DNA from 3 places in the Arthrobacter sp. SIMBA_036 genome. Region 2 is predicted to be linked to each of the others. Evidence: predicted binding sites of a transcription regulator. Region 2 holds the regulator's gene; each other region holds the start of a gene.

Region 1 (6,834 bases), on a different contig from region 2:
GCACTCCCGCGCAGAACGCCACCGCCCCTACCAAGGAAATGTTCGACTCAGGGGCACTGACTCAGATCGTTACAGGATACGTCGATGCGCCGGTTGATATCCGTTCGCAGGTGCACACGCTGACTCTGAAGGGTGTGCCGGTTTCCATGGCGCTTATCTACATAGCACCGCCAGCCGATGGCATTCCCGCTGTCATGTCCAAGACGGGCATGGTGCCCGTATCCGGCAGCGGAAAGCCAATCGTTCGGTTTCAGGAGGGCACAGTGTTCACCCGAATGGGAACCACAAATGCCTTGGTGACTCACCAGACATGGAGACAAGTACTAAGGAACTTCAGGGACAAAGAACGGGCTGATGCTCGCCGCGACATCGATGACCTGCTGCGGCGTGTGGTCAAGGGCTTTGGCACTGTGGCTGCTCCCTCGCCTGTTGTCCCGGACCTCGCCATGGATGCCGCGACCTTTACGGAGGCGGTCCGAGCTGCACTGATACAGAACAACGACCGGATTGTGCGGCGCTTCCTGGTAACAGCGAAAAATGCCTACCTTTCGAAGGACGGCGAGGAAGAAGACGCGACGACCCTGAACCGCATCGCCGCCGTTGCCATTGAAGCGGTTTTGATGCACGATTTGTCCGTCGTGAAACACTGCATGGACGTTCTCTACGAGCTATACCAAAGTCATCTCCTTGTTCCAACCACGACGGCCGGCAAGGCGGGCGCGCCGGCTAAGTGGCTAGAGATGATTCTCCGCATAATGGGCATCGGCGCTGCGGCAGTTCGCTGCGGGATGTACGAGGCGATCCCGACAATAGTTCTGCGGCCGATCGGGGATGACCGATACTCATACCGTTCATGGATACGGCACGGACAGGTGGAGGCTTCACAGGCAAACCTATTGGTGCGATCTGACGAATCCGAAAAGGGCGGAAATCTGATCGCTTTCTCTGCAGAACTGCTGTTCGAAAGCGCGGAACTCCGACCAGACGTTCAGTCTCTAGCCCAGTCCGAGGAATATTTTCTCGATTCACTGTGCCAGTTCGACTTCCTGTGGTGCTGCTTATCACTCGCCGCGGTGGGCGAGGGGTCGGCTTCCTCGGCGTTTTACCCAAGTTGTGCTGCTTATCGTCAGCGAAGGGCTACACCGGCCATCCAAAAGCTTGACGTGTCTCCAGAAACCCGAAGTGCCATATTTGGAGACATCGCTGACGAGCAGGCCGCCGATGCCGTCATCAGCGTCATCAGAATGGCAGCAAACGAGTCCTGGATGTACGGAGGCTGGTGGCACAGAGGAACTGAGGATCTGCCTCCAAACGGATGGATCAGGAATAGCGCAACGCAGACGGAATAACTCCAACATAAGCGGGAGCAGCGCTGGCCTTGCTGCGTCGTGGTACCAGTGTCCGGCATGCACGTGAGGGTCGACCATCCAGATCCGGCCCTCATGGCGGATCGCCAACGGCGTGCCGTCCGGGGCTGAACCGGACATCGATGTCATGGAGGGTCTGTGGCGCTTCTGGCGCGAGAGTCATGGTGGTTTCCTTTCTAGCGTGAGCGCCGGTCAGGCGGCTTTGACGAGGGGGAGTTCGTCCCAGTGGGTGGTGTATCTGGGGGAGCGCATGTCGCGTTTCATGGTCCAGTCCGGTCCGCTTTTGATTCCGGCGTGGCCCAGGCCGATGGAGCCGCGGCCGTACCGTTTGGTCACGTCTTCGAGCAGGATCCCGATGCCGCGTTCTTCGTGCGGGTTCTCGAACAGTTCCAGGGGTTTTTGGTTCCCTGACGGCCGCAGGTCGGTGACCATGATCCCGGCCCGGACGTACTTCACACCCTCATGCACGTGGGGGAGCAGCGCGTGGGCCGCCTTGGTCAGTAGCACCGGGTCAGCGGTCGGCATCGGCAGCGCCAGGCAGACCGAGGGGAAGGACTTTTCGTTCGGGTTGAAGTGCGACGTCGCCGCGAACGCGGTCAGCACCTTGGCTTGCAGGTCGTGTTTGGCCAGCCGTGCGGAGGCCATTTGCGCGTACACGCTCATGACCTGCCGCAACCCCGCAGCCGTGGTGATCGGTGTGGAGAAGGACCGGGAGAAGATCAACTGATCCCTGCCGATCCGTTCCTCCTCCATCGGGATACACGGTGTTCCCTGCAGCTCCAACACGGTGCGCATCATGACGATGGAGAACTTGTCCCGGATCGCCACGGGGTTGGCCCGGGTGAGGTCAAGGATCGAGAAGATCCCCATCGCGTTCAGGCGTTTGGTGAGCCTGGTGGCCACGCCCCAGATCTCGATCACGGACAGCTTCGCCATCAGTGCTTCGCGCTGGGCGGCGGGCACTGACTCCCACCGGCACACGCCACCAAACGCGGGGTTGTTCTTCGCCCACTTGTTGCACAGCTTCGCCAGCGTCTTCGTGGGTGCGATCCCGACGCACACCGGCACCCCGACGTGCCGACGGCACGCGTCCTTCATGGTCCTCCCCAGTTCCAGCAGCTCGTCCGGTTCGCCCTTGACGCCGAGGAACGCTTCATCGATGGAGTAGACCTCCACCCAGGCCGAGTAATGGCCCAGGAGCGTCATGACGCGCGAGCTGATGTCTCCGTAGAGTTCGTAGTTGCTGGATAGGGCAACCAGGCCCCATTCCTTGGCCCGGGGCCGGAGCTTGAACCACGGATCACCGAGTCCGATGCCGAGGCGTTTGGCTTCCGGGGACCGGGTCACCGCGCAGCCGTCATTGTTGGACAGAACAATGACCGGCTTGCCCTCCAAGGCCGGGTTGAAGGCGCGCTCGGCCGAGGCGTAGAAGCAGTTCACGTCCACGTGCGCTATTTCCTGCATGCGGCGCATCACTGCCGGCTTAGACACCGGTGCCACCCGTAATCGTGCATCTGATGCGAGAGCGCCTGTTAGACATGGTGCAGGCACTTGGTGGCCACGCCCCAGATCGTCAATTCCGACAATGCCGGAACATGGATGTCCGGGAAACGCGGATTGTCTGCCTGCAGGATTACGCCTGAGGGTGTGATCCGGAGCCGCTTGATCGTCAGTTCACCGTCGAGGACGGCCACGACGACGGAGCCGTCTTTCGGTTCCAGTGCCCGGTTGACGATCAGTTCGTCACCGTCGCTGATGCCGGCCTGCTCCATGGACTGCCCAGTCACGCGGACGATGAAGGTGCTGGTGACGTCTTTGATCAGGTGTTCGTTCAGATCGATCCGGCCGTCAAAGTAGTCCTGGGCGGGCGATGGATAACCGGCAGCGACCGCGACCGGTGCCAGCAAAACAGTCACCAGAGACAGTCCCGCGTCTACCACACGGGGGCCAACTATCACGCCCACAACACGCCCTTTATTCGAAACTATGTTCGATTAACAGTACTCCTGCGCAGCGACGAAATAACCGCCGGGTTTGAGCCCGCCGTACGTTGGTACATTCCCCACATGCGGCCATTGGTTCTGATGGGTGTCGTTCCGGGGCCGCCATCCTGGGGATAGGGTTCGTTTTCCTCATGCTCCCTTCGCGTGGGCCGGCATCGGCGGAAATCCCGCCTGGACGCCCGGAAGGCCGCCCAACGTAACTAGGCCCGAAAGGGCCCGAGGTTCCCTGAAACCAGGGCGTCCGGCGCACGATTAGCCGCCGATGGGCGGCGTGGACGGCTTGCACACGAATGGGGACAGCTTTGAGCTGTGCGGGGGGCTCCACCTGCCCGCCAGTGTGCACAACCCGTCCACCGCGACGAGGAGGAGCTACCTTGTGAGGTGCGGTGGGAGTTCGACATCGGCTGAGTCAAGGTCAGGTCTGGACCGGAAGCATGGAAAGCGGATGTCTGAAGGATTTGCCGGACCATGCGGCATCGGCTGCTATCTCAACCACGATCGGTTCAACCAGTGTCAGGTGGACCAGTCCTTTGTCCTTGCTGAATCTGTTCAGCGAGGTCTCGCTGATCTCTTCGGGCCAGGGATGCCCTGGCAGTGCGGGGCGGAGCTGGCGGCCCAGCTCACGCCCTGCCCGCGTGGAGAGAACGGTGGAGCGGCCGACGATCCGCAGCTGCCCATCGACCGGGAGGCCGGCGATGAGGGCCCGTGGTTGGGTTATTGGCCCTATGACGGCCGCGCAGACCGCATCGAAAGTGCTTTTTGTCTTCAGCTTCAACCACGAGCGCAGCCCTGCCGGATAGGGGCCGGACCCGCTTTTGAAGACCACCCCTTCCACTCCTGTGGCCGGTAGATCCTTCAACCAGGTTTTTGCCAGTTCCATGTCCGTGGTGGTGGGGGAGAGGTTCAACGGAGCGGCCCAGTCCCGGGCCAGTTCCTCGAGCAGTTGCCGACGGCCGGTGAACGGGACACTCCTGATGTCCTGCCCGGCGACGGCCAGCACGTCAAAGGCTGCGAACGATGCCGGCAGTTCATGGACGAGGGCCGGCAGAGCCGCCCTGGAGGTGACCATGCGGCGCTGCAGCGCCTCGAAGTCCAGCCGGTCACCGTTCCAGATGACCGTTTCACCGTCGAGGACGACACCTGGCGGGACCTGGCCCCGCACGGCTGCGCAGAGCTCAGGAAAGATGCGGGAGAGTTCTTTGCCTTGCCGGCTCCACAGGGTCACTCCGTCGGCATCGTTCAGAACGATGGTTCGGTAGCCGTCCCACTTGGGTTCGGCGTAGATCATGCCCGGCAAGGCTCCCGGGCGGGGGAACGTCTTGACAAGTTTCGCCAGGGCAACGGTAACCGGTGGTTGCAGTGCCGGCGGAATGGACTCGTCCATGCGCCCAGCCTAAAGGACCACGACCGGAACGGACCTTCGCTACGCTTCGGCCTGTAAAAGCTTCCTTTTGCCCTACATGTGGCTGGGTTGTTCTCCGTACAAGGGCCATTGATCGTAGCCGTCCGGGGGCCCGACCCCGTCAACCCACGCAACCGGGGACTCCCACGCGGTCGCTGCGCTCCCATATTTCGCGGGAGTCCCGGTCACTCTTCGGGGTTGACGGCCCACCCTCGACCGGCTGCGAGGTGGGGGCCTCGCACGGCGGGGCAGGAAGGAGGTGGCTACATGAGCATCGACGAAGCGATCAAGCTCGCGACTTCGGTCGTGATCTTGATGACAGCTGTCATCGCTCTACTCTCCACGCGGAACGCGCGCTTAACAAGCGAACGCTCCCGAGGTGCAACTCGGAAGCGTAAGCGGAAAGCAAGGAGGAAGTAGTCACACAACCCGGTGGTCGTGACCGCTTTGGTTGCGGCCACCGGCTCCTTCTCAGACTAAGTCCTACTCACCGATAAGGAAAACCTCATGGAACCACTGACCGTCGTGAACTTCGTTCTCTCACTCACCGCACTGGGAGCTTCGATCATGGCGTACCGCGCCAACACCAAAGCCCTGGACGGGGACGAAGGCTAGACCGGAACGGGGCGGGGTCTGCCACCACAGGCAGCCCCGCCCTACCGGGCCGGGCCGGCGTCTTCCGAGGATAGTTGCTCCTCCAGGTGTGCTTCCCTGAGGACCGCGGTGATGGCCCGTATGGTCTCGGGGTCGTCCTGCCAACGACTCCCGTCCCGGGGGCAGGCGTTGAGGCTCTTCACCCCGACTTCGCCGGCGAGCTGGAGCAATTCAGCACGCGCAGCTTCAAGGTCCGCCAGCTGCTCGGCCGTCAGCGGCTTCCGCTCAACGTCCTCGGCCCGCGCCACCACCGACGGGTCTTCAACCTCAGTCGGCAGGCTGCGCCTGTTTAGGAAGTTCCGTAATCCCATCGCCTACCTCTCCTTCTGAAACAAGTGTCCCGCCTGGGATTGGGGGAAACCAGGCGGGACACCTTCCACCGTACCGGCTTCACCTGACAGTTTGAGCACCGATACGTGCTCGCGGGGCTCGCACCCCTTTTGGGCGTCCTCTCCGCTTCGCTCCGTGGCCGGCTGTTGGGTGCCGCCGGTCCGTCGCAGGGCTCCTGCCCGTCATCACCTGACGTCTTCGACGCTTTTTTGTGGCTGTCCTGCGGATCATACGGTTCCGCTCCGGCTCAAGCTCCTGACCCCTCCGTAAACTCCGGGGCCCTGCGGCACTGAAATTCTTCGACGGCGCTCCTACGTCGCTTATTTCCTTTCGAAGATTTCCAGAACCTTGCCCTGGCGGGAGGAGCCGCCTCCGTCGGCCCCGTAGAGCACTACGTGCCAGCAACAAAAAACAACTGGGGGAGACGGGGAGCTGGCCGGTCACCTAAGCCGCCCCACTCACCCACCATTTCGGCAAAGAATGGAGCAACACACCATGAACGCAGTCATCAAAATGACCGTGACCACCGTCGACACCGAGGAAACCATCCACGACGTGCCCGTGCTCGTGGATTACCACATTAACGACGGATACGACTGGATGGACGTCATCTCCGAGCACGGGTGGGCCGTGATCCCCAGCTGGGGCTGTGACGGCTGGGACTTGGGCCAGTGGCCCTATGTCATGGTCGCCGGGATCCGCACCGCCGATCAGATCGGCAACCTGTTCGGCATGGCCACCTACTGCGAGGGCGACGTGAGGACCACGTTCTACCGGACCAAAGCGCATTTCTTCGCGGCGGTGAGTGACCAAGCGTTCTTCCACTGGAAGAACGGGCAGGCCCAAGGACCGGAAGACCTGCCCGAAGCGGCCGCCGAAATGCCCGGGCGGTACCGGATTCCCTGCAATCTCTCCGCCGCCGCCTAACCACCACCAAACCGGTGCCCCGCCCCCGGGCGGGGCGCCCCCATCATCTTCTGAGAGGACAAACCCATGAGCACCTGCACTGCCCTGGTCATCCCCGCCAGCCTGGCCGAACCGGCCCGCATCGAAACGATCGACGCCGGATTGGAGACCC
Region 2 (6,834 bases):
TGCTGCCATGTATCCGAGACGGGCCCCAGCCAAGGCGAACGCCTTGCTCATGGTTCGGGAAACGATCAACCGCTCGCGGCCTGGCAACAAGGTCAAGGCACTGGGCGTGTTGTCGTGCGCAAACTCGTGGTAGGCCTCGTCAACGATCACTATGGCCTGGCTCGCTTCGCCGGCGTCGTACACAGCCTCGACGACGTCGAGTGTCAGGCCGGTCCCCGTGGGGTTGTTGGGAGAGCAGAGAAAAACAATGTTCGCGGCGGTGTCGCGTACTTGCGCCGCGGCAGAGGCAGCATCCAAGCCGTAGTCGGCCGCGCGGAAACCGCGGACGTATTCGGTGTCGGTGCCGCTGGCCAGTAGCGGATACATGGAGTACGTCGGCGGGAAACCCAGAGCCTTGCGGCCAGGACCGCCGAACGCCTGGAGGATTTGTTGCAGTACTTCATTTGAGCCATTGGCCGCCCAGATGTTCTCCGGAGCGAGCCCGTGACCGAGATATTCCGCCAATGCCTGGCGCAACTCCGTGAACTCCCTGTCGGGGTAGCGGTTGAGTCCAGTGGCAGCGGCTGCGACCGCCTCCGTAATGGCTGCCTGGACATCCACCGGCACGCCATGGGTGTTCTCATTGACATTGAGTAGAACGGGCACATCCAGCTGCGGCGCCCCGTAAGGGCTCAGTCCACGCAGGTTGGTCCGGAGGGGAAGTCGGTCGAGTCGCTCAAGCTTGTCACTCACAGTTTCCAGTTTAAGGGCCTCCGTGGATGGGTGCGTAACTGTGACCCCTTGGACCGCGCGACGGGCATGCCCGGGCACTCGCCAGATTCCCTGGGCACGGCCCTCTAGCCGGCTGGAACGAACAACTTCTGGCCGGGATGGATGCTGCCGCCACTGAGGTCATTTAGCTGGATGATCTCGGCAATGACATCCCTGGGATCCCGGCCGGGCGCGGCCGCCCCCGCGATGCCCCACAGGGACTCCCCGGGCTGAACCGTGACGGAAATCGCAACCGGTGGACGCAGTTGAGCCTGGGTGTCTGAGGCTTTTGCCGGGGAAGTGACGAAGCCAAGAAGGGTGATCAACGCGGCCACCAGCAGCATCGCGGGGATGCCGAAGAAGACGATCCGCCCCCTGCGCGTCAGGCGAAGCCGCGTGGACTTCGATTTCACGTCCATGACTGGTGCCGGCTGCGCCACTGCAAGTGCAGGCGCTGGCCCTCCGAGAAGACCCTCAAGCGTTGATATTGCAGACATGAGCTTTGCCCTTCTGAGCGATTGCCGTGCCCCGGGTGTCCGATGCGCGGCGGTCAATTCCGTATGCTCTCCCGACGCCACCCGAACCGTTCGAACACTTTCTTCGAACATCGGCACGGTTTGCGGTGTTGTTAGAACACATATTCGAACCTTGCTAAGACCTTTTTAGCACTTATCAACGAACGGTGTCGAGACTCGCTAGAACAAATGTTTGATAAAGGTCTGCGCCTGCCCTACGTTTGATGGAAGAAGCAGCCACTGTTTCAGTGAATCAACAGGGTCTGACATTTTTAGGCCCGGCATCATCGGCGCGGTCCGTATCGCGCCCGGTCCGGACGGAAAGGCATTGGCAAACATGGCAGCGAAAGCCACAGGAGGTAGCGCTCCCCTGCGTAGCCAACAGCCTCAAAAGAGCCCCAAGAGCCTGACGGTCCGGCAGAAGAAGATCCTCGAGACCATTCAGCGCTCGGTCAATGACAATGGATACCCGCCCAGCATGCGTGAGATCGGGGATACGGTGGGCCTTGCGAGCCTTTCCAGCGTGACCCACCAGCTGACCCAGCTGGAGAAGCTGGGCTACCTTCGCAGGGACCCCAAGCGCCCTCGGGCAATGGAAGTCTTGATGCCCTTGACCCTCGACGGCGGCGGGCCCATTCCCGGGGTTGAGGAACCTGCCCGCCTTCGCAGTGCCGGTGGGCTCGCGGTCACCGAACTGGCCAGCGCCAGCGACACAGCCATGGTGCCGCTGGTAGGCCGCATCGCAGCCGGTGGGCCGATCCTGGCCGATCAGACAGTGGAAGATGTCCTTCCCCTGCCACGACAGCTCGTGGGACACGGCGAACTGTTCATGCTCAAGGTTGCCGGAGATTCAATGATCGACGCCGCCATCTGCGACGGTGACTGGGTGGTGGTGCGACGGCAAAACGACGCCATCAACGGCGACATCGTAGCTGCCCTCTTGGATGACGAAGCAACCGTGAAGACTTTCCGCCAACGGGACGGCCACACGTGGTTGCTGCCGCAAAACACCCAATATGAGCCCATCCTCGGTGATCAGGCCACCATTATGGGCAAGGTCGTCTCGGTGCTGCGTTCCCTCTAGGCGCAGTTCCCTCTAGGCGCAGTTCCCTCTAGGCGCAGTTCCCTTTAGGCGCTCTTCCTACTCAGGCGCTCCAGTACACCCCTTACCACCGTTCGGTCCACCGTGGGCCAGAACGGCGGCAGTGCCGCCCGCAGGAACGCGCCGTAGCGTTCTGTCGAAAGCCTGGGATCCAAAACCGCCACAACTCCCCGGTCTCCTGTGGAGCGGATGAGCCGGCCCGCGCCTTGCGCCAAACGGATGGCCGCGTGCGTCGCCGAAACTGCCATGAATCCGTTGCCGCCGGATTGTGCGACTGCCCTGGAACGCGCTGTCATCAGCGGGTCGTCCGGACGGGGGAAAGGAATACGGTCAATCACCACCAGGCGGCAGGAACCCCCCGGAACGTCCACCCCTTGCCACAGAGACATGGTTCCGAAAAGGCAAGTGTCTGGCTCGTCTGCGAATTGCTTGACCAGGGCCGCCATGGTGGACTCGCCTTGGCAGAGGATATCCACATCCAGCCGCAGCCGCATGGCATCAGCGGCTTCTTCCGCGGCCCGCCGGGAGGAGAAGAGGCACAAAGCTCCGCCGCCGGAGGCCCGAATCAGGTCCTCTAATTCATCCAAGGCCTCCAAGGAAGTACCGCGGCCTGGCTTCGGCAAGTGTTTCGCCACGTAGAGGACCCCCTGTTTGGGGTAGTCAAAGGGGGAACCGACGTCGATCCCGGTCCAGCTCGGCGCGCCGTCGCCCAAGAGGCCCAGCCCGCCGGCCGCAGGTTCGAACGCAGCCCCGATTGCCAACGTAGCCGACGTTAGTACCACTGTGTGGCCCGTGAACAGGCCCTCCCGCAGCCTTCCAGCGACGCTCAGGGGCGCGATATTAATGAGGGCCGGTGCGGTCTCGTCCGGCTGGGAGTACCCCTGCTGGGGGTCGAAGGTGCTGTTGCGCGAGAACCAGACCACCTCCCGATTCTCCTTGGCGGCGAGCAACCGTTCGCAGAGTTCCAGGATGAGCATGAGCCGCGAGCGCGCCAGCTGCCTCCCGCCGTCGGCAGAGTTTGATCCCGAGGAATCCGGCTTCGAATCCGAGAGCGCTGCGCGCGTTGCCTCACGCAACTGGTCCAGGCAATCGAGTTGTTCGTCATCAAGCCCGTTGGGCAGCAGCCCGTTCGGGGCTCCGGCGATCGCCATATCCAATCGATCAGCAGCGGCGTTGAGGGCGTCAACAGTGATGGCGGTGTGCTTTCGGGCGCTTGAAGCTGCGGCATGGACCATGGCGACTGAGAGCTGGCCCGAGACGGCGCCCGTGACGCGGTCCTGTAGCTCGTGGGCCTCATCCACCACAACGACGTCATACTCGGGCAGAACAGCGAGGCCCTCGAAGGCACTGACGGCCAGCATCGCGTGATTCGTCACCACGACGTCGGCCTCCCCGGCGCGGGATCGGGCCAGCTCACTGAAGCACTCCTCAGCCATCGGGCACTTCTGTGCCCCCAGGCACTCCATGGACGTGACTGACACCTGGCGCCACGCCCTGTCCGTCACGCCTGGCATGAGCTCATCCCGGTCCCCCGTGGTGGTCTTTTCCGCCCACTCCCGAAGCCGCACCACTTCCTTGCCAAGTTGGGACGAAGGTCCCCCCAAGGAAGCGGCGAAGTGCGGGACGCTGGTGTCCTCACCGAGTGAGAACAGTTGGCCCTCGGAGGGCTCCTCGCTGGGAAATCCGCCGTCGAGCTTCTGCAAGCAGACGTAGTTGGCCCGGCCTTTGACGAGCGCAACGTTGACCGGGCGTTCAAGGGCAGGGCTGATCGTTTCCAACAACCGCGGAAGGTCGCGGCCAACGATCTGCGTCTGCAACGCCAGGGTCGCGGTGGACACCAGTGTCGGTTTGTTGCTGACCATGGAATGGGCGATCAGGGGAATCAGGTAAGCCAAGGACTTACCTGTTCCCGTTCCGGCCTGGACCAGCAAATGCTCACCGGTTTCAATGGCCCGGGTGACGTGCCTGGCCATCTCGTGCTGGCCGGCACGGCTTTGACCGCCCATGCCGGAGACAGCGCGGTCCAGCAATTCCAGGGTGAACTTCTCCCCCACCGACTCGACGGCGTCCGCCGCGACATTCTCACCCATTACTGACGAATGACTCCAGTTCGGCAGCGAGGCCCTCCCGGACCATCGCCACGACGCGCGTCCCACTTTCTTCATGGTCCAGGCTCAGGATCTCAGCATCGGAACTGTGCAGCTTGCTGATCATCTCGCCGCGCTCGTAAGGAATGAGCATTTCAAGCCGAACACCAGGCCGCGGAATTGACCGACTGATCTCCTCCAAAAGCTCAGAGATTCCGAGTCCGGTCCGGGTGGACACCACCGCGTGCCGGGGTTCCTTCTGCTTGAGGCGCTCCACCACGAAGGGATCGGCCACATCGACCTTGTTCAGGACAATGATCTCGGGGACCTTGCGCGCATCCACCTCGCTGAACACTGAACGCACTGCGGCGATCTGCCCCTCGGGGTCCGGGTGCGAAGCATCCACGACGTGCAGGATCAAGTCGGCATCCGCCACTTCCTCCAGGGTGGAGCGGAATGCTTCAATCAGCTGCGTCGGCAACGAACGAACAAACCCGACGGTGTCCGCAAGTGTGTAACCGATGCCGTCCGGTGTCTGCGCCTTACGCACCGTGGGGTCCAAGGTGGCGAACAGCGCGTTTTCCACGAGCACGCCTGCGTCCGTCAGTCGGTTCAGCAGCGACGACTTGCCGGCGTTGGTGTACCCGGCAATCGCTACGGAAGGGACAGCATTACGACGGCGGTTGGCCCGCTTTGTCTCACGGGCCGGCTTCATTGCCGCGATTTCGCGACGAAGCTTAGCCATCCGGGTCCGGATACGACGGCGATCGAGTTCGATCTTTGTTTCACCCGGACCACGCGAGCCCATACCTGCACCGGCCCCACCAACTTGGCCACCGGCCTGCCGGGACATCGAGTCACCCCAACCACGCAAGCGCGGGAGAAGATACTCGAGCTGGGCGAGCTCCACCTGTGCCTTACCTTCGCGGCTCTTGGCGTGCTGGGCAAAAATATCCAGGATCAAGGTGGTCCTATCGACAACCTTCACCTTGACAATGTCCTCGAGGCCACGGCGCTGGGAAGGCGCGAGTTCGGTGTCGACCACCACGGTATCGGCACCTGTGGCGGACACAATGTCTTTGAGTTCCTGCGCTTTGCCCGAACCAAGGAACGTACCCGGGTCAGGCTTCGCCCGGCGCTGCACCAAACCGTCGAGAACCTCGGAACCAGCTGTTTCTGCCAAGGCCGCCAGCTCACGGAGTGAGTTCTCGGCGTCGGCCAGGGTACCTTCGGTCCACAGGCCGGCCAAGACCACGCGTTCAAGGCGCAACTGCCGGTATTCGACCTCAGTAACATCTTCGAGTTCGGTGGAGAGACCTGCGGTGCGGCGCAGGGCCCGCCGCTCGGCGAGGTCTTGCTGGTCGCCGTCGTAAATGCTGTGCTCTTGATCCAAGGCGGAAATTGCCTGCGCCTTGCCGAAGACGCCCTGGGGGTCTTCACGGCTTGCTGGCTGCTCAGGTGCATCCTTGGAAAGTATCCGGTCGATAACGGCCTGGATTTGTTCAGGACTCATGTCCTGGGCGTCGGAATCGGATCCGGAGTGCTTCTGGGTGGTCATGGTCTCCTTAGACTGTTCGGCTATTCCAGAATAGTGCTGATTGCTGTTCAACGGGGCGCTCTTCGCGCTGGGCTGACCTGGCTGGGCCAATGGGCCTCCTGTGTGTTGCGCCGCGGCGTGCCGAACACAGGGTTCGGGCGCGCGCCTGCTGGCGGATCAAGGTGTGAATAGTTCCGCAGGAAAGGGTGGCCGGCAGGTCAAAAACGGTTTCCCCGGTGGGATGCTGCACTACGGGCAAAATGCCGGGCATCAGGGGAGGTGATTTTCAGGGACTCCCGCATCCACAATCAGTGGTGTGCGGGAGGTTGCCGGACGGACCTTGGACTGCGGAAAGGCCCGGCGTCGGCGGACGTGCGCCGAGCGGGACCTGCATCGCTGTGGGACCGGTTGTTTGGGATCATCCGGCAATCGTTGCACCGGAAGCTCAAACGGCTACTGAAAATTCAAGATCATGGAGTTAATCTTACCATTCGCGTCGAATCGGGCCCCGGAGCCTGCAGTTTCCCAAGCGGCCCACAGCCAACTAGTCTGGCAAATTATGGAGTCTGCTCACTATTTCAGTGCCCAACCGGCCGGACCGTTCACCCGCAAGCCCCTCACCGTGGAACTCGTCGGAGAAACACGGCATCTGCAGACTTCCTCCGGGATCTTCAGCCCAGATGCGGTGGATAAGGGAACGCTGATACTGCTTTCCGAGGTCCCGTCCCCGTCCCCGCGTGGGAACCTCTTGGACATCGGCTGCGGCTGGGGTCCTATCGCGCTGACCATGGCATTGAAGGCGCCCCACGCCACAGTCCACGCGGTGGACGTGAACGAACGCTG
Region 3 (6,834 bases), on a different contig from region 2:
GGCTTCCTCCCATGCGGCGTCGTCGCCCACGAACTTCTCTTCGTTCTTGGTGGAAAGCTCCAAGTAGAAGTCGTCCAGGCCGTAGTCCTTGAGCAGCCCGAGGACGAAGTTGAGCGTGGTGGTGAGTTCGTCCTTCATCTGTTCGCGGGTGCAGTAGATGTGGGCGTCGTCCTGGGTCATGCCCCGGACACGGGTCAAGCCGTGCACCACGCCGGACTTCTCGTAGCGGTAGACAGAACCGAACTCGAAGAGGCGCAGGGGAAGCTCGCGGTATGACCTGCCACGCGAGCGGAAAATCAGGTTGTGCATGGGGCAGTTCATCGGCTTCAGGTAGTAGTCCTGGGCCGGCTTGCGAACGGTGCCGTCCTCGTTGAGTTCGGCGTCCACCTGCATCGGCGGGAACATCCCGTCCTTGTACCAGTCCAGGTGGCCCGAAACTTCGTAGAGGTGGCCTTTAGTGATGTGTGGGGTGTAGACGAACTCGTATCCGGCGTCCACGTGGCGTTGGCGGGAGTAGTCCTCCATGGCCTTGCGGATGATGCCGCCCTTGGGGTGGAATACCGGAAGTCCCGAACCCAGCTCATCGGGGAACGAGAACAGATCCAATTCCACGCCGAGCTTGCGGTGGTCACGGCGCTCTGCTTCGGCGATGCGCTCCTGGTAGGCCTTCAGCGCTTCCTTGGTAGGCCAGGCGGTGCCGTAAATGCGCTGCAACTGCTGGTTGTTCTGGTTGCCGAGCCAATACGCGGCGGAGGAACGCGTCAGTGCGAACGCATTGGAAATAATTTTGGTGTTCGGCAGGTGCGGGCCGCGGCACAAATCGCACCAAACGCTCTCGCCACTCTTTCGGTCCACGTTGTCGTAGATGGTGATGTCTCCGGCGCCAACCTCAACATTGACCCCTTCAGCAGCGTCTGCGGCGTCGTTTTTCTTGCCGAGCAGTTCGAGCTTGTAGGGCTCGTTGGCCATGGCCTCGCGCGCTTCTTCTTCGGTCACGACGCGGCGGACGAACTTCTGGTTCTGGTTGATGACCTTCTGCATCATCTTTTCCAGTTGCCGGAGCTCCTCCGGTGTGAAGGGCTCAGCGACGTCGAAGTCGAAGTAGAAGCCATCCGTGATGTAGGGGCCGATCCCCAGCTTGGCCTCGGGCCGCAACTGCTGGACCGCTTGTGCCATGACGTGGGCCGTGGAGTGGCGGAGGACGTTGAGTCCGTCCGGAGAATCGATGGTGACGCCTTCGACGTCGGCCTCGGCGGGAAGGACCTGGTCAAGGTCTTTCAGGACGCCGTTGACGCGGGCTACAACGACGTCGCGGCGTTCGAAGAAGAGTTCCGCGCCGGTAGTCCCTTCCGTCACCTTTGTCTCTTCGCCATCGACGATGAGGGTGATCTGTTGGGCATCTGACACGGGTGTCTCCTATTCATGGTTGAGGCTTCATAGCTTGTGGCGTACGGGGACCACAGCCAGCCACCGTCAATCGTATCCGCTTCCGTCGAGGCGGCAAAAGCAGCGCGGTCCCGGCGTTTCAGCTTCCCAATCCGGTGATGGCCAGGTTCCTGGAGATGCCCAGCAGCGGTCCGTCGTGAGTGAATTCATCATCCAAGCCGGCCCCGCTGGGCAGGAGCTCTCCATAGGGCAATGTTTCCGGGGAACTGAGATCCCACGCTTTGCTGGCACTTATGCTGATTCCCCTGGGGCCGGTCCGGCGGGTGGTTCCGCGGATCAAAAGCAACCTGGTACCGAACAGCAGGGGGCCGGATTCTTCCTGCGCCTCGTGGAAGAAGACAGAATCGACGCAACCGGTGCCATCGTCAATGCTGATGAAGACTACGCGCCTGCCCCCTCTCATCGGCGGTGTTTGGGTAGCGACCCGGACTCCGGCAACCAAAACCTCACTCCCGTTTCGCAAGCCAAGGAGCTTGTCAGCAGTAGTGACCCCGAGCTTGTCCAGCAATGGTTTGTAGCTGCCCATAAGGTGCTCGCTGACATCGACAGCCATTAGATCGAGCTCCGCCCGGACGTTTTCCACCAAGGTGGGCGCAGGTAGTTCCGGGACCAGGTTTTTCAACTCCACATCGCCAAGTGGAAAGGCCAGTTGTCCGTCGATAACATCCCTGGGTTTCCTGGAGGGAGCACTCTGAAGGGACTGCAGGTGCTGGACCAGATCGGCCCGGTTCGCCACTCCCCCGGAGTCTTTATGCAACGCATCAAAGGCCCCAAGCTGGGCCAGCCTCTTAATATTTGGCTTGCTGACCCGCGCCCTAGCCCGGAGATCTGCCAGGGAATCGTAGGGCTGCCCCGCCGCGATCCTTCGCAGTTCAGCTCCTGAGAGTCCATAGATACCGTTCAGGCTCAACCGGATTCCCAACTTGCCGGCGTCCTTGCCCTCCTGGATTTTTTCCACCCGGTATTCAGCCTGGCTGCGGTTGATGTCCAAGGGCAGGATGGGGATCCCCAGTCGCCGCGCTTCGGCGACCAGGAGGCGCTTGGGGTACATGCCGGGATCGTGTTCCCACAAGCCGGCCAGAAACGCCTCGGGATGATGGGCTTTGAGCCATGCCGATTGATAGGTGGGCACCGCGAAGGCGGCACCGTGGGCTTTGCAAAAACCGAAGCTGCCGAAGGCCTTCAACGTTGCCCACACTTTGTCAACCACCTCTGGAGGATATTTCTTGATCGCGTCGCGTCGGAACTTCTTCTCGACCTCAGGCTCAAGGATTTCATCGCCCAGGGCTCGTCGGAACTCATCTGCCGTGTCCAGTCCGCACCCTGTCATGATGTGGAAGGTCCTGAGGATCTGTTCGTGGAAGACAGTTACTCCGTGGGTTTCCTGCAGTGCAGGCTTGAGGTCCGGGTGTGGATAGATTTCAGGAGCAAATCCGTGCCTTTGCTCCAAGAAGGGCCGCACCATGTCCGATTTCATGGGTCCGGGCCGGAACAAGGAGATATCGATGATGAGGTCATTGAACTCGCGGGGGGCCATTTTCCCGATGAGCTCCCGCTGCCCTGGAGATTCAATCTGGAAACAGCCCAGCGTGTGGGTACTGCGGATCAGCTCATAAGTAGGTTCGTCGTCGAACGGCACCGCATTGAGCTCGATCCTGCCATCGGGGGCGATATAGTCCGGACCTGAGCCATCAGGGCCCACCGGATGTTTTCCGGCTTCCACAACTTCGGCTTTGGAAGGGTGCAAGCGAATGACTTCCCGGACGGCATAGGCCATGGCGCTTTGCATCCGTACGCCCAGGACGTCGAGCTTGAGCATGCCCATGGGATCCATGTCATGTTTGTCGAACTGGCTCATGGGCAGCCCCAACCCGCTTGGTTGCACAGGCGTCCGATCCAACAGCGTGGCGTCTCCCAAAATCACCCCGCACGGGTGCATGGAAATGTGCCTGGGCAACCGGTCCAGCCTCTCGGTGAGGTCCACCAGAAGGTCCAGCTGCTGGTTTTCTTCATGGCCACTGCGTTCCACCCTGCCGGCAAAATCCCTCAGTTCCGGCTTCTCCACCAGTGCTTCACGGAAATGACGGGCCGAAAACCTCCACAGCTGTTTGGCAATTTCTCCGATTTCGCCTTCATCCATCCCCAATGCCATTCCCGCATCCCGCACGGCGCCCCGGGCCCTGTAGCCGTTTTGCATGCTCATCAGGGTGACGCGCTCCCGCCCGAAACGTTCAAAGATCTTGTGGTAAACGTTGTGCCGTTCGGCACTTTCAACGTCGAGGTCGATATCCGGAAGTGTTGATCGTCGGCTTGACAGGAATCGTTCAAAAATGAGGTCATGCCGGATTGGGTCTACTTGGCTGATATCGATCAGGTAGTTCACCAGGCTCGATGCCCCTGAACCGCGTGCTGCCACCCTGACATCCATGGCGATGATCATCCGCGAGACTTCAGCCACGGTGAGGAAGTACGGGGCGAATCCGAGCTTTCCAATGATCCCCAGCTCATGGTCCAACCGCGAGCGCAGCTGTTCTCTTGCCGGGCCTTTGATGCCTGGGAATCTGCGGGTGATTCCCGCTTCGCATCGCTGGGAGAGTTCCATCATCGGATCGCAGTCGATGCCGATGATGGATGACTCGGGAACCACGGGCTTCTTCCATCCCATGTCTCCTACGGGGTCCATGCGGCATTTGTCGGCGAGCGCTTCTGTGTTGGCGAGTAATTTGTGGAGCCCGGTTTGTCCTTGTCCGGCTGCATGCATGATTTCTTTGCCCAGTTGGAGCATTTGTTGCCCGTTTTTGAGCCATCCCTGTCCGGTGGGTTGGAGCAGTGGCTCGGAGGTGAGTTCGGGGAGTGATTTCAGTGTCCGTGCGGAGTCGAGGACATCTGCGGTGGGGGCGCCGTCCTGGGCGCAGTAGCGGACCGCGTTGGTGAGGACGGCGGGGACGTTGTATTCGAGGGCGAGCTTGAGCATGCGGACGGCGTGGGCTGTGCTGAGGGGTATTCCGGGGGCGCTGAGGTGGGAGACGACTTCGGCGACGACGGTACCTGGCGGCATGGCGTCGATCCATTGTTTGAAGAGGGTGCGGGGCCTGAGGTATTTGCGTCCGCCCATGGCCCGTCCGGCGTCCGAGTCGGGCCCGATCAGGACTGTGAGGACCGGTTTGAGGGTTTTTGGGTCCAAGGTCCTTGAGGCGAGTTCGGCACGGGTCACTGCTGCGGGGATGGCGCCTCCGGCTTTTCCGGAGGTGCGGGCGTGTGCGTCGGAGACGAGGCGGCAGAGGGCGCGGTAGCCTGCGCCGTTGTTGTTCCCGTGGGCGAGTACGACGACGCGGCCCGCGACTTGGGTGCGGTGGTCGCCGTCGTCGTCGAAGACCGCGAGGTCGACCCCCACGATGGGGTCGATGCCGGCGCTCATGCAGGCCTTGAGGTGTTTGACGGTGCCGTAGAGGCCGTCGCGGTCTGTGCAGGCGAGCGCTGTTGCGCCGTCTGCGGCTGCGGTTTGGGCCAGTTCATCGGGCCAGGAGACGCCGTAGTGTGCGCTGAATGCCGTGGAGACGTGCAAGTGGGTGAAGCTCAAGGGTCACGCTGCTTCATCGGGTTCGACGGCCTTGGCTGGTGCGGCGTCGTGGATCCGCAGGAGTCTCCACCGGTTGCTCGTGTGGTTGCCAATGTGGCTGCCAACGTAGCGGACGAGGTCGAGGGTGATGGTGCGGGTGGAGTCGGTGGCATCATGGGCGGGTTGGAGTTGCACCCGCCAGATCTCGTGGTCCACCAGGCCGGCTCCGCTGCCGAGGGGCGCCCGGTTTTCTTCGGCCCACCATTGGCGCCGTTCGAACCATCGGACGGGTTCGCTGCAGACTGTGTACCGGGTCCCTTTCCATTGGACCGCCTGCGGCTGGCCGGTGTCGGTGCAGGTGACGTCCACGGACTCGCTGAACAGCCCCATCTCCACGCTCCTTGCCTGCCCATTCGAATTGTCTATTCGAAAGTATGTTCGAATACTTCAAGTTTACGACGCCCAGGCGACAAAACCTACTTCGAAGTTCAGGGGTGGACGGCGGGGAGCCCACAGAGCAGGATTGGGGCATGAGCACCCACGACGCACTCCTGAAGCAGGTCAGCATCACCGCAACTGCCGGCAACCTCGTGGCCCGGTTCGAAATCGACGGCACCATACCGGGCTCCGGCGCTTACGTTGTAGGCCTTGTCGCGGCCAGCCCCGACTATTCCTCCCAGCGCAGGCTCGGCATTGAATTCATGAACGGCGAAGCAGTGTCGTTCTTCTCGTTCAATCACTCCCTCAGCGCGGAGGAGAACTACGACATCAAGGGCGTGGAGCACTCCGGCAACGTCATCACCGGCAATTTCCCTGCCTCCGCCATCCACGGGCTCAGCAAAGGCCACATCATGACAGCCTTCAGCGAAGCCGACGGCAGGGAGTTCCAGTCAGGCGTGCCAGTCGCTGAGGCACTCTGAGGCGTCGCGGGTAAACCCGAAGAACGGGTTAGAACAGGCCCTGGACGGGTTCGATAAGTTCCGGGGAATTGTTCCTGACATTCCCGACGGCGGTGCCCACCGGGTCCAGCGTCCAGTCGGCGGCGGCGTCGTGCGCCCTCGAACGGACCATCTCCACAAGACCCGCGGCATCCTTCTCCCGCGGATCGAGCCACGCTTGCATGGTTTCCCTGCTCATGGGCAGCGGCACGCGGTCATGGAGGGTTGTCAGTTCATCGAACACCGAGGCGCTGCGCCTGGTCTGGGCGGATTCAGCGGTTGGAGTGTCGGCTGTGAGGATGGACATGGACAGCAGCCACCGGCCGGGGTCGTCCTCAGCGGCCGATGGGTCTTTCCACCACTCATACAACCCGGCGAACGCCAACGCCGCACCGTTCCCAGGGTGCACATAGTACGGTTGCTTGCTCTTGCCTTCACCCTTCTTCCACTCGTAATACCCGTCCGCCGGGACGGCGCAACGCCGGGCAGTAGCAGCTTTCCGGAACGAGGGCTTTTCAAGGACAGTTTCGCTGCGTGCATTAATGAGCCGGGCACCGCCTTTGGCATCCTTGGCCCAGGATGGCACCAGTCCCCATTTGGCAACATGCAACTGCCGCTTCGGCCCGTCGTCGAGAAGCCGTTCCAGCACGATAGGAACGGCATCGGTCGGCGCCACGTTCCAGGACTTTTCGAGGGCGATCTCCTTGCGGGCATTCTCGCTGTCCAGTTCAGCATCAAAATCGGCGAGCAAATCCCCCACCGCACGAGCCATCACATATCGTCCACACATGCCAACAGTCTGCCCTTTACCCGGGCAGGGCACCAGCAGGTCACCGAGGCGGGGAATTTTTCAGTGCCGGGATACCGTTGGTAGGAACGGACCCATCAAGG

Evidence for each region. The regulator LexA, encoded in region 2, represses DNA repair genes until DNA is damaged. The targets are predictions, from matches to a motif close to TCGAACANNTGTTCGA.
Region 1: SB659_RS17490 (LexA family protein) is a predicted target of LexA. The motif match lies at 3,346-3,361, and genes of this name have one in related genera.
Region 3: SB659_RS12495 (DUF6504 family protein) is a predicted target of LexA. The motif match lies at 5,432-5,447, and genes of this name have one in related genera.

What each region holds. Positions count from the first base shown of each region.
Region 1 is NZ_JAWRXG010000014.1:70,970-77,803, forward strand. It holds gene SB659_RS17480 (helix-turn-helix domain-containing protein) at 1-1,349, shown strand, start outside; gene SB659_RS17485 (Y-family DNA polymerase) at 1,560-2,840, opposite strand; gene SB659_RS17490 (LexA family protein) at 2,900-3,331, opposite strand; gene SB659_RS17495 (ATP-dependent DNA ligase) at 3,786-4,754, opposite strand; gene SB659_RS17500 (hypothetical protein) at 5,429-5,737, opposite strand; gene SB659_RS17505 (hypothetical protein) at 6,252-6,683, shown strand; gene SB659_RS17510 (DUF3846 domain-containing protein) at 6,750-6,834, shown strand, end outside.
Region 2 is NZ_JAWRXG010000012.1:42,894-49,727, forward strand. It holds gene SB659_RS16020 (histidinol-phosphate transaminase) at 1-732, opposite strand, end outside; gene SB659_RS16025 (LysM peptidoglycan-binding domain-containing protein) at 837-1,169, opposite strand; gene lexA (transcriptional repressor LexA) at 1,603-2,349, shown strand; gene SB659_RS16035 (ATP-dependent DNA helicase) at 2,394-4,457, opposite strand; gene hflX (GTPase HflX) at 4,450-6,012, opposite strand; gene SB659_RS16045 (class I SAM-dependent methyltransferase) at 6,551-6,834, shown strand, end outside.
Region 3 is NZ_JAWRXG010000008.1:133,783-140,616, forward strand. It holds gene thrS (threonine--tRNA ligase) at 1-1,407, opposite strand, end outside; gene SB659_RS12490 (DNA polymerase III subunit alpha) at 1,526-5,026, opposite strand; gene SB659_RS12495 (DUF6504 family protein) at 5,030-5,395, opposite strand; gene SB659_RS12500 (hypothetical protein) at 5,536-5,925, shown strand; gene SB659_RS12505 (SOS response-associated peptidase) at 5,954-6,733, opposite strand.